2 regions of the Kitasatospora sp. NPDC085895 genome follow, and region 1 is predicted to be linked to the other one. Evidence: predicted binding sites of a transcription regulator. Region 1 holds the regulator's gene; the other holds the start of a gene.

The links. Region 1 encodes HrcA, which represses chaperone genes, less so after heat shock. Its sites were predicted from a motif close to TTNGCACTCNGNNNNNCNGAGTGCNAA; they were not measured.
Region 2: the regulator HrcA is predicted to act here: its motif matches at 2,519-2,545, upstream of groES (co-chaperone GroES).

Annotation. Positions count from the first base shown of each region.
Region 1 is NZ_JBFBJY010000049.1:84-4,993, forward strand. Features, by position in the region: gene dnaJ (molecular chaperone DnaJ) at 18-1,160, opposite strand; gene hrcA (heat-inducible transcriptional repressor HrcA) at 1,233-2,255, opposite strand; gene htpX (zinc metalloprotease HtpX) at 2,527-3,447, shown strand; gene AB0442_RS26410 (hypothetical protein) at 3,468-4,058, shown strand; gene AB0442_RS26415 (DUF3097 domain-containing protein) at 4,171-4,910, shown strand, end outside.
Region 2 is NZ_JBFBJY010000018.1:9,641-14,550, forward strand. Features, by position in the region: gene AB0442_RS14210 (polysaccharide deacetylase family protein) at 68-916, shown strand; gene AB0442_RS14215 (class I SAM-dependent methyltransferase) at 898-2,067, opposite strand; gene AB0442_RS14220 (hypothetical protein) at 2,136-2,438, opposite strand; gene groES (co-chaperone GroES) at 2,687-2,992, shown strand; gene groL (chaperonin GroEL) at 3,085-4,716, shown strand.

The DNA of each region.
Region 1 (4,910 bases):
TTGGTGGCCGGCGTTGGTCAGCGACCGTTGAAGGCGTCCTTGAGGCGGGAGAAGAGGCCCTGCTGGCCCGGTGCGAACTGGCCGGACGGGCGCTCCTCGCCGCGCAGCATGGAGAGCCGCCGCAGCAGCTCCTCCTGCTCCGGGTCGAGCTTGGTCGGCGTCTGCACCTCGACGTGCACTATCAGGTCGCCCCGGCCGCCGCCGCGCAGGTGCGTGATGCCCCGGCCGTGCAGCGGGATCGACTGCCCGGACTGGGTGCCGGGCCGGATGTCGACCTCCTCCAGCCCGTCGAGGGTCTGCAGCGGCACCTGGGTGCCGAGCGCGGCGGCCGTCATCGGGATGGTGACGGTGCAGTGCAGGTCGTCGCCGCGGCGCTGGAACACCGCGTGGCTGGTCTCGGCGATCTCGACGTACAGGTCGCCGGCCGGGCCGCCGCCGGGGCCGACCTCGCCCTCGCCGGCCAGCTGGATCCGGGTGCCGTTGTCGACACCGGCGGGGATCTTGACGGTGAGGTTGCGGCGGGCGCGGACGCGGCCGTCGCCGGCGCACTCCGGGCACGGGGTCGGCACGACGGTGCCGAAGCCCTGGCACTGCGGGCAGGGGCGGGAGGTCATGACCTGGCCGAGGAAGGACCGGGTGACCTGGGAGACCTCGCCCTTGCCGCGGCACATGTCGCAGGTCTGCGCGGAGGTGCCCGGTGCGGCGCCCTCGCCGGAGCAGGTGGTGCAGGTGACGGCGGTGTCGACCTGGAGTTCCTTGGTGGTGCCGAAGGCGGCCTCCTCCAGGGTGATCTCCAGGCGGATCATGGCGTCCTGGCCGCGGCGGGTCCGCGAGCGGGGGCCGCGCTGGCCGCCGGCGGCGCCGAAGAAGGCGTCCATGATGTCGGAGAAGCCGAAGCCCGCGGCGCCGAAGCCGCCCGCCCCGGCGCCACCGCCGCCGTTCGGCGACAGCGGGTCGCCGCCGAGGTCGTAGACCTGCCGCTTGGCGGGGTCGGAGAGGACCTCGTACGCGGCGTTGATCTCCTTGAACCGCTCCTGGGTCTTCGGGTCCGGGTTGACGTCCGGGTGCAGTTCGCGTGCGAGGCGCCGGAACGCCTTCTTGATCTCGTCCTGCCCCGCATCCCGTCGGACGCCGAGTACCGCGTAGTAGTCCGTGGCCACCAAATGCTCCGCTTGTTCCGCTTCTGGAAGTGCTTGCGTCCGACCGGCTGCGCCGCCTGGCGCAGCACGCTGTTACGACTCGGCCAGGATCTGACCCACGTACCGTGCCACCGCTCGCACCGCCCCCATTGTGCCCGGGTAATCCATCCGGGTCGGACCGATCACACCCAGCTTTGCCACGCTCTGGTCGCCCGAACCGTAACCGACGGAGACCACGGACGTGGAATTGAGGCCCTCGTAGTCGATCTCGCGGCCGATCCGGACGGTCATCCCGGACTCCGCGGTCTCACCCAGCAGGCGCAGCAGCACCACCTGCTCCTCCAGCGCCTCCAGCACCGGCTGGATGGTCAGCGGGAAGTCGTGCCCGAAGCGGGTCAGGTTGGCCGTGCCGGCCAGCATGATGCGCTCCTCGTTCTGCTCGGCGAGGGTCTCGAAGAGCGTGGCGAGGACGGTGGAGACGACCGGCCGGTCGCCCTGCTCGAAGGCGTTCGGCAGGTCCTCCAGCGCCGCGGGGACGTCCGGCAGCCGGCGGCCGGACGCGTTGGCGTTGAGCTTGGCCCGCAGGTCCGCCAGGACGGTCTCGCCGACGGGGCCGGGGCAGTCGACGATGCGCTGCTCCACCCGACCGGTGTTGGTGATCAGGACGAGCATCACCTTCGCGGGTGCCAGCGCGACCAGTTCGATGTGCCGCACGGTGGAGCGGGTCAGCGACGGGTACTGCACCACGGCGACCTGCCGGGTGAGCTGGGCGAGCAGCCGGACGGTGCGGGCGACGACGTCGTCCAGGTCGACGGCGCCCTCGAGGAAGTGCCGGATCGCGCGCCGCTCGGGCGCGGTCATCGGCTTGACCTCGGCCAGCCGGTCGACGAACAGGCGGTAGCCCTTGTCGGTGGGGATGCGGCCGGCGCTGGTGTGCGGCTGGTGGATGAAGCCGTCCTCCTCCAGCGCCGCCATGTCGTTGCGGACCGTCGCCGGCGAGACGCCGAGGTTGTGCCGCTCGACGAGTGCCTTGGACCCGACCGGCTCCTCGGTGCCCACGTAGTCCTGGACGATCGCCCGGAGCACGGCGAGCCTGCGCTCGTCGAGCGGGCGCACGCCAGCACGCGTGTCGATGAGACGCTCGTCCCTGCGCTCGTTGGCCACGGGGCACGCACCTCCGTCTTCGCCCGTTGGACCTGGTGACCGATCCGACCCTTGGCACTCCGGAAGGCAGAGTGCCAGATTCGTACCTGCCAGTGTAAGGCCCACCCCCGACGGCAGGAACGGGCCTCCCGCGTGATCCTCGACCGATCTCGGGGCCGCGGGCAGTGCCCGGCGCGCCGGTGAGTGGCAGCATCGAAGGCAGCGAGCTACCGAAGGAGCAGCGATGTCGTCGTCACGGCAGCACTCCCGCTTCGCGCCGGACCGCGGCCTCACCGGCCGGATGGTCACGACGATGTTCCTCATCGGCCTGGTCTACGTGGGGTTCACCGGGCTGCTGATCGTCATACTGCGCGGCGCCTGGCCGCTCGTCCTGCTGCTGTCGGGCGGGCTGTTCGTCGTGCAGTTCTGGTTCAGCGACAAGATCACCGAGAAGGCGATGGGCGCCCACGAGGCGTCCCCCGAGGAGTACCCGCAGCTGCACGGCACGATCGACCGGCTGTGCGCGCTGGCCGACATGCCGAAGCCGCGGGTCGCGGTCGCCCGCAACGACATGCCGAACGCCTTCGCCACCGGCCGCAAACCGGAGAAGGCCGTGGTCTGCGTGACCACCGGCCTGCTGCGCCGGCTGGAGCCGGAGGAGCTGGAGGGCGTCCTCGCGCACGAGCTCTCGCACGTGGCGCACCGGGACGTGGCGGTGATGACGGTGGCAGGCTTCCTCGGCGTGCTGGCCGGCGTGACCACCCGGATCGCCCTGTACGGCGGATTCCTCGGCAACAACCGCAACAGCAACGACCCGAACACGGCGATCGCCCTGGTGATCGTCCCGCTGGTGAGCATGGTGGTGTACGCGCTGAGCTTCCTGCTGACCCGCATGCTGTCGCGCTACCGGGAGCTGGCGGCGGACCGCTCGGCGGCCCAGCTGACCGGCCGGCCGAGCGCGCTGGCCTCGGCGCTGACGAAGGTGACCGGGCAGATCGCCGCGATCCCGACGGAGGACCTGCGCAAGGCCCAGCCGTACAACGCCTTCTACTTCGCCCCGGCGCTGAGCGCCCGGGAGGCCGCGACCCAGCTCTTCTCCACCCACCCCTCGCTGGAGAAGCGGCTGGAGCAGCTGGCCCGGATCTCCGCCGAGCTCGGCCGCTGACGGCCGGAGAGGACCGCACCGTGGGATTCCTGGACGCGCTGCTGGGCCGGAGCAAGCCGGTGAAGCCGGACCTGGACCAGCTGTTCGGCATCCCGTCGGCCGCGCTGACCCTGGAGGCGGCGGCCGGGTTCCGGCCGACCGGGCTCGGCTCGGTCTGCTTCGCGGCCGTCGAGGGCGGCGCCTTCGAGGAGGTGAAGCAGCAGGTCCGGGCCCTGCTGGACGCCGACACCGACCGGGGCGGCGTCCCGGTGGAGGGCTCCCGGGACGGCTACGGGTACTCCTGGCTGCTCGCCCGGCACACCCCGGACGAGCTGCCGGACCTGGTGAACGACCTGCACGCGGTCAACAGCGAGCTGGAGGCGCACGGCTTCGGCCCGCAACTGCTGTGCTCGCTGGTGGGCTTCCGCGACGCGGAGGGCCGCTCGCTGGCACTGGTCTACCTCTACAAGCGGGGCACCTTCTACCCGTTCGCACCGATGCCGGGCGGCGGCGAGAAGCGCAACAGCCCGCTGGAACTGCAGGTCAAGGCGATGCTCGGGAACGACCTGCGACTGGAGTCGGACCTCTCCCGCTGGTTCCCGGTCTGGGGCGCCCCGGGCCTCACCGACTGAGGCCCACGGCTCCTCCACCGCGTGCGGGGGCTCTCGGGGGCGCGGGGGCGGGCCCGGCACGCCTTGCGCCGGACGGGGGATGACCGGGTGTCGGGCTCGTAGACTCCCGTCCATGCGCAGCAGGCAGTACGGCCCCGATCTGACCCCGCCGTGGAAGCGGCAGCAGCCGGCTCCGGAGGTGCCCGCCGAGCGGGACCTGGTGGTGGAGGAGGCGGCGACCGGCTTCTGCGGGGCGGTGGTGCGCTGCGAGAAGACCGCGGAGGGCCTGACGGTCACCCTGGAGGACCGGTTCGGCAAGCACCGGGTGTTCCCGATGGTGCCGCGCGGCTTCCTGCTGGAGGGCCGCGTGGTGACCCTGGTGCGGCCCTCCGCGCCGGCGCCCGCCGCCGGGCCGCGGCTGACCGCCTCCGGGTCGATCGCCGTGCCGGGGGCACGCGCCCGGGTCGCCCGGGAGTCGCGGATCTACGTGGAGGGGCGGCACGACGCGGAGCTGGTCGAACGGGTCTGGGGCGACGACCTGCGGATCGAGGGCGTCGTCGTGGAGTACCTGCAGGGCGTCGACGACCTGCCGGCGATCGTGGCGGAGTTCGCCCCGGGTCCGGGCCGGCGGCTCGGCGTCCTGGTCGACCACCTGCTGCCGGGCACCAAGGAGCACCGGATCGCCGAGCGGGTCTCCGGCGACGCGGTGCTGGTGGTGGGCCACCCGTACGTCGACGTCTGGCAGGCCGTGAAGCCCGCCGCGGTGGGCATCGGGGCGTGGCCGCAGGTGCCGCGCGGCGAGGTGTGGAAGGAGGGCGTCTGCCGCCGGCTGGGCTGGCCGGTGGACCCGCCCGCGGCTTGGCGCCGCATCCT
Region 2 (4,910 bases), on a different contig from region 1:
GAACGCTGGACCCGGCGCGCACCGCCGCCGGGCCGGGTGGGGGGAGCGCACGTTGCCGAAGAGGTCCATGTCCTGTGCCGCGGGGGCGGCCGTCCTGCTGGTGGCGCTCACCGCCTGCGGCAGCGGCGCACGGCACCGGGGGGCCCAGGCGCCGCCCTCACGGCCCGCCTCCTCCGCACCCGGCACCACCGCCGCGGCCGCGCCCGCCGCCCGGGACCGGCCGGCCGCGTGGGCCAAGTGGGGCCTCAAGCCGCTGCCCGCGGCCCCGGCCGCCCCCGCCGACAAGCCGGTCAAACTGACCGCCACCGGGCCCGTCCCGGTCTTCAGCGAGGTGCGGACCACCGACAAGGTCGTCTTCATCACCATCGACGACGGCGCCGAGAAGGACCCGAAGTTCGTCGAGATGGCCACCGACCTCAAGGTGCCGTTCTCGATGTTCCTGACCCGGGACATCGTCCGCGGCGACTACGGCTACTTCAAGCCGCTGCAGGCCCTCGGCAACCGCATCCACAACCACTCCGTCGACCACCCCGCGATGAGCCGGCTCTCGCCCGAGCGGCAGAAGTCCGAGGTCTGCGAGGCCCAGACCGCGCTCACCGAGCAGTACGGCACCGCCCCGACGCTCTTCCGCCCGCCGTACGGCGACGGCGCGCACACCCCGTCGCTGGGCGCCGCCGTCCGCGCCTGCGGGCCGCGCGCCGTGGTGCTCTGGCGCGAGTCCATGCAGATCCACGACATGCAGTACCAGGCCGCCGACAAGAAGCTCCGCCCCGGCGACATCATCCTCGCCCACTTCCGCGGCCCCAAGGACCTCAAGGGCGAGACGATGACCACGATGTTCGGCGAACTGCTGGCCCGCATCCAGGAGCAGGGCTTCGCCGTCGGCCGCCTGGAGGACTACATCGCGGCCGGCTGACCCAGCATCATCAGCGGGCCGTCGTCCGTCCGGCTGAGGATCACCGTCACCTCGTGCGGGCCGCTCGGCTTCAACTGCCGGCGCAGCTCCTCCGGGGTGACGGCGATCCCGCGCTTCTTGATCACGACCGTGCCGGCGCCGCGCTCGCGCAGCAGCGCCTTCAGCCGCTTCACGTTGTACGGCTGCACCTCGCCGATCTCGTACGCGTGGGCGAAGGGGGTCGGCACCAGCTCGTCCGCCGTCACGTACGCGATCTGCGGGTCGACCAGCCGGCCGCCCACGCTGCGTGCCACGTCCGCCACCAGGCCGGCCCGGATCACCGCGCCGTCCGGCTCGTACAGGTAGCGGCCGACCGGGCCGGCCTCGGCCCGGTCGCCGGTGCCCGAGAGGCTGCCGCCGCCCGGCAGCACCGTCGCCCGGTACGGCGCCGCCGCCGCCGTGCCGAACCAGATCACCGCCTCCTTCACCTCGCCGTGGTCGGAGACCCACTCCGCCTCCGCGCCCTTGGGCACCAGCTCGTGCGGGATCCCCGGGGCGACCTTCAGCGCCCCGAACGGCGTCCGCCGCGCCGCCTCCAACGCCCAGGACAGCGGCGGCGAGTAGGCCTCCGGGTCGAAGACCCGCCCGCGCGCGGTGCGCCGCGCCGGATCGGTGAACACCGCGTCGAAGCCGTCGGTGTCCACCTCCGTGACGTCCGCGCAGCGCACCTCCACCAGCCCGGCGAGGCCGAGCGCCGCCGCGTTGGCCGCGGCCACCGCGCAGGTCAGCGGGTCCCGGTCCACCGCCAGCACCGACACCCCGGCCCGGGCCAGCGCGATCGCGTCACCGCCGATGCCGCAGCACAGGTCCGCCAGCCGCCGCACGCCCAGACCCGCGAACCGGGCCGCCCGCCACTCGGCGACGCTGCGCCGGGTCGCCTGCTCGACGCCGTTCGGGGTGAAGAACATGAGGTCGGCGTCCGCGCCGAACTTGGCCCGCGCACGCTGCCGCAGCCGCGCCTGTTCGAAGGCGGCCCGCACCAGCTCCGCCGGGTGGTCCCGGCGCAGCCGGGTGGCCAGCGCCAGCTCCCGGTCGGGGGTGAACTCCCGCAGTTCGGCGAGCAGCGCCCGTCCCTCGTCGGTCAGCAGTGCCCGGAACGATTCGATCTCCACCCGGCCATTCTCTCCCGGCTCTCGCCGGGTCTCCCCGGGTCCCGCCGGGTCCGGGGCGCGGCCGCCGCTCAGCGGCCGAGCACGGACAGCGCGCCGGAGACCAGCGCCGGTCCGACGACCACCAGGGCCACCGGTGCGATCCGGTACCCGCGGCGCACGCTCACCGCGACCGCGGTGAGCGGCACGGCCACCGCGGCGGCCAACACGCCGATGCACGCCGCCAACACGCCGATGCCGCTGCCCGGGGTGGCCAGCGCGAACAGCAGGACGATCAGGGCGTACACCGCTCCGGTGCCGAGCGCCGTCTCGACGGCGAGCAGCCAGGCGGTGTGCAGGAGGTCCCGGGTGACGGAGGGTCGGGTCGCGGTCATGCAGCCATCGTCCCGGCCGCGCCGGCGTCGCACATGAGTACGGCTACTCACCCGCACCCGGGGACACCGGGCGACTGGCGTTGGCACTCTGGTTGACTGAGTGCTAACGGCGGCCTATGGTCGTTCCTGGCACTCCCCCCGGGGGAGTGCCAACGCGACGGAGCGCGCCTGACCCCCGCGACGGCAGGCCTGCGGACATCGCCCTTCCCTGTTAGACAACCCCGTAATCTCCGAAGGGGAGCTCGGACGTGACCACCAGCAGCAAGGTTGCCATCAAGCCGCTCGAGGACCGCATCGTGGTCCAGCCGCTCGACGCCGAGACCACCACGGCCTCCGGCCTGGTTATCCCGGACACCGCCAAGGAGAAGCCCCAGGAGGGCGTCGTCCTGGCCGTCGGCCCGGGCCGCTTCGAGGACGGCCAGCGCCTGCCGCTCGACGTCGCCGTCGGTGACATCGTCCTGTACTCCAAGTACGGCGGCACCGAGGTCAAGTACCAGGGCGAGGAGTACCTCGTCCTCTCGGCCCGCGACGTTCTCGCCATCATCGAGAAGTAAGCCGTAACGGCCCGCCCCGGAACCGCGTCAGCACTGACCCGGGCCGGGGCGTGCTTGTTGGTCCATCCGTAAGACCCTGAGGAAACGGGAACATGGCGAAGATCCTGCAGTTCGACGAGGACGCCCGCCGCTCGCTGGAGCGCGGTGTCAACAAGCTGGCCGACACGGTCAAGGTGACCATCGGCCCCAAGGGCCGCAACGTCGTCATCGACAAGAAGTTCGGCGCCCCCACCATCACCAACGACGGTGTGACCATCGCCCGCGAGGTCGAGCTCGACGACCCGTACGAGAACCTCGGCGCGCAGCTGGTCAAGGAGGTCGCCACCAAGACCAACGACGTCGCGGGCGACGGCACCACCACCGCCACCGTGCTCGCCCAGGCCCTGGTCAACGAGGGCCTGCGCAACGTCGCCGCCGGCGCCGGCCCGGCCGCCCTGAAGAAGGGCATCGACAAGGCCGTCGCCGCCGTCTCCGAGCACCTGCTCTCGGTGGCCCGCGAGATCGAGGGCAAGGACGACGTCGCCGCCGTCGCGTCCCTCTCCGCCCAGGACACCCAGGTCGGCGAGCTCATCGCCGAGGCGATCGACAAGGTCGGCAAGGACGGTGTCATCACCGTCGAGGAGTCCAACACCTTCGGCGTCGAGCTCGAGTTCACCGAGGGCATGCAGTTCGACAAGGGCTACCTGTCGCCGTACTTCGTGACCGACGCGGAGCGCCAGGAGGCGGTCCTCGACGACCCGTACATCCTGATCAACCAGGGCAAGATCTCCTCCATCCAGGAGCTCCTGCCGCTGCTGGAGAAGATCCTGCAGGGCGGCTCCCGCCCGCTGCTGATCATCGCCGAGGACGTCGACGGCGAGGCGCTGTCCACCCTGGTGGTCAACAAGATCCGCGGCACCTTCAACGCGGTGGCCGTCAAGGCCCCCGGCTTCGGCGACCGCCGCAAGGCGATCCTCGGCGACATCGCCGTCCTCACCGGCGCGACCGTCATCTCCGAGGAGGTCGGCCTCAAGCTCGACCAGGCCGGCCTGGACGTGCTCGGCACCGCCCGCCGCATCACCGTCACCAAGGACGAGACGATCCTCGTCGACGGTGCCGGCGACTCCGAGGCCGTGGCCGGCCGCGTCGGCCAGATCAAGGCCGAGATCGCCTCCACCGACTCCGACTGGGACCGCGAGAAGCTGCAGGAGCGCCTGGCCAAGCTGGCCGGCGGCGTCTGCGTCATCAAGGTCGGCGCCGCCACCGAGGTGGAGCTGAAGGAGCGCAAGCACCGCCTCGAGGACGCCATCTCGGCGACCCGCGCCGCGGTCGAGGAGGGCATCGTCGCCGGTGGCGGCGCCTCCCTCGTGCACGCAGCCAAGGTCCTCGACGGCGGCCTCGGCCTGTCCGGCGACGAGGCCACCGGTGTCGCGGTCGTCCGCAAGGCGCTGGCCGAGCCGCTGCGCTGGATCGCCCAGAACGCCGGCCTGGAGGGCTACGTCATCACCTCCAAGGTCGCCGACCTGGAGACCGGCCACGGCTACAACGCCGCCACCGGCGAGTACGGCGACCTGGTGAAGGCCGGCGTCATCGACCCGGTCAAGGTCACCCGCTCGGCCCTGGAGAACGCCGCCTCCATCGCCTCCCTGCTCCTCACCACCGAGACCCTCGTGGTGGAGAAGAAGGAGGAGGAGGCCGACAACGGTCACGGCCACTCGCACGGCGGCCACGGCCACTCCCACTGACGCGAGTCGCTCCCCGGAGGCCCGGCTCCTCCCGCCCACCCGGCGGGAGGAGCCGGGCCTCCGGCGTTCCGCGGAACCGCGGGGAAGCTGCACCGGGAGGAACCGCCCGGGCCCGGAACCGGTTCACCGGGCGCTGGCGGGCGAGGGAACAGGGACGCGGGGAACTGCGCGAAACGGGAGGACCCTTGCCCGGA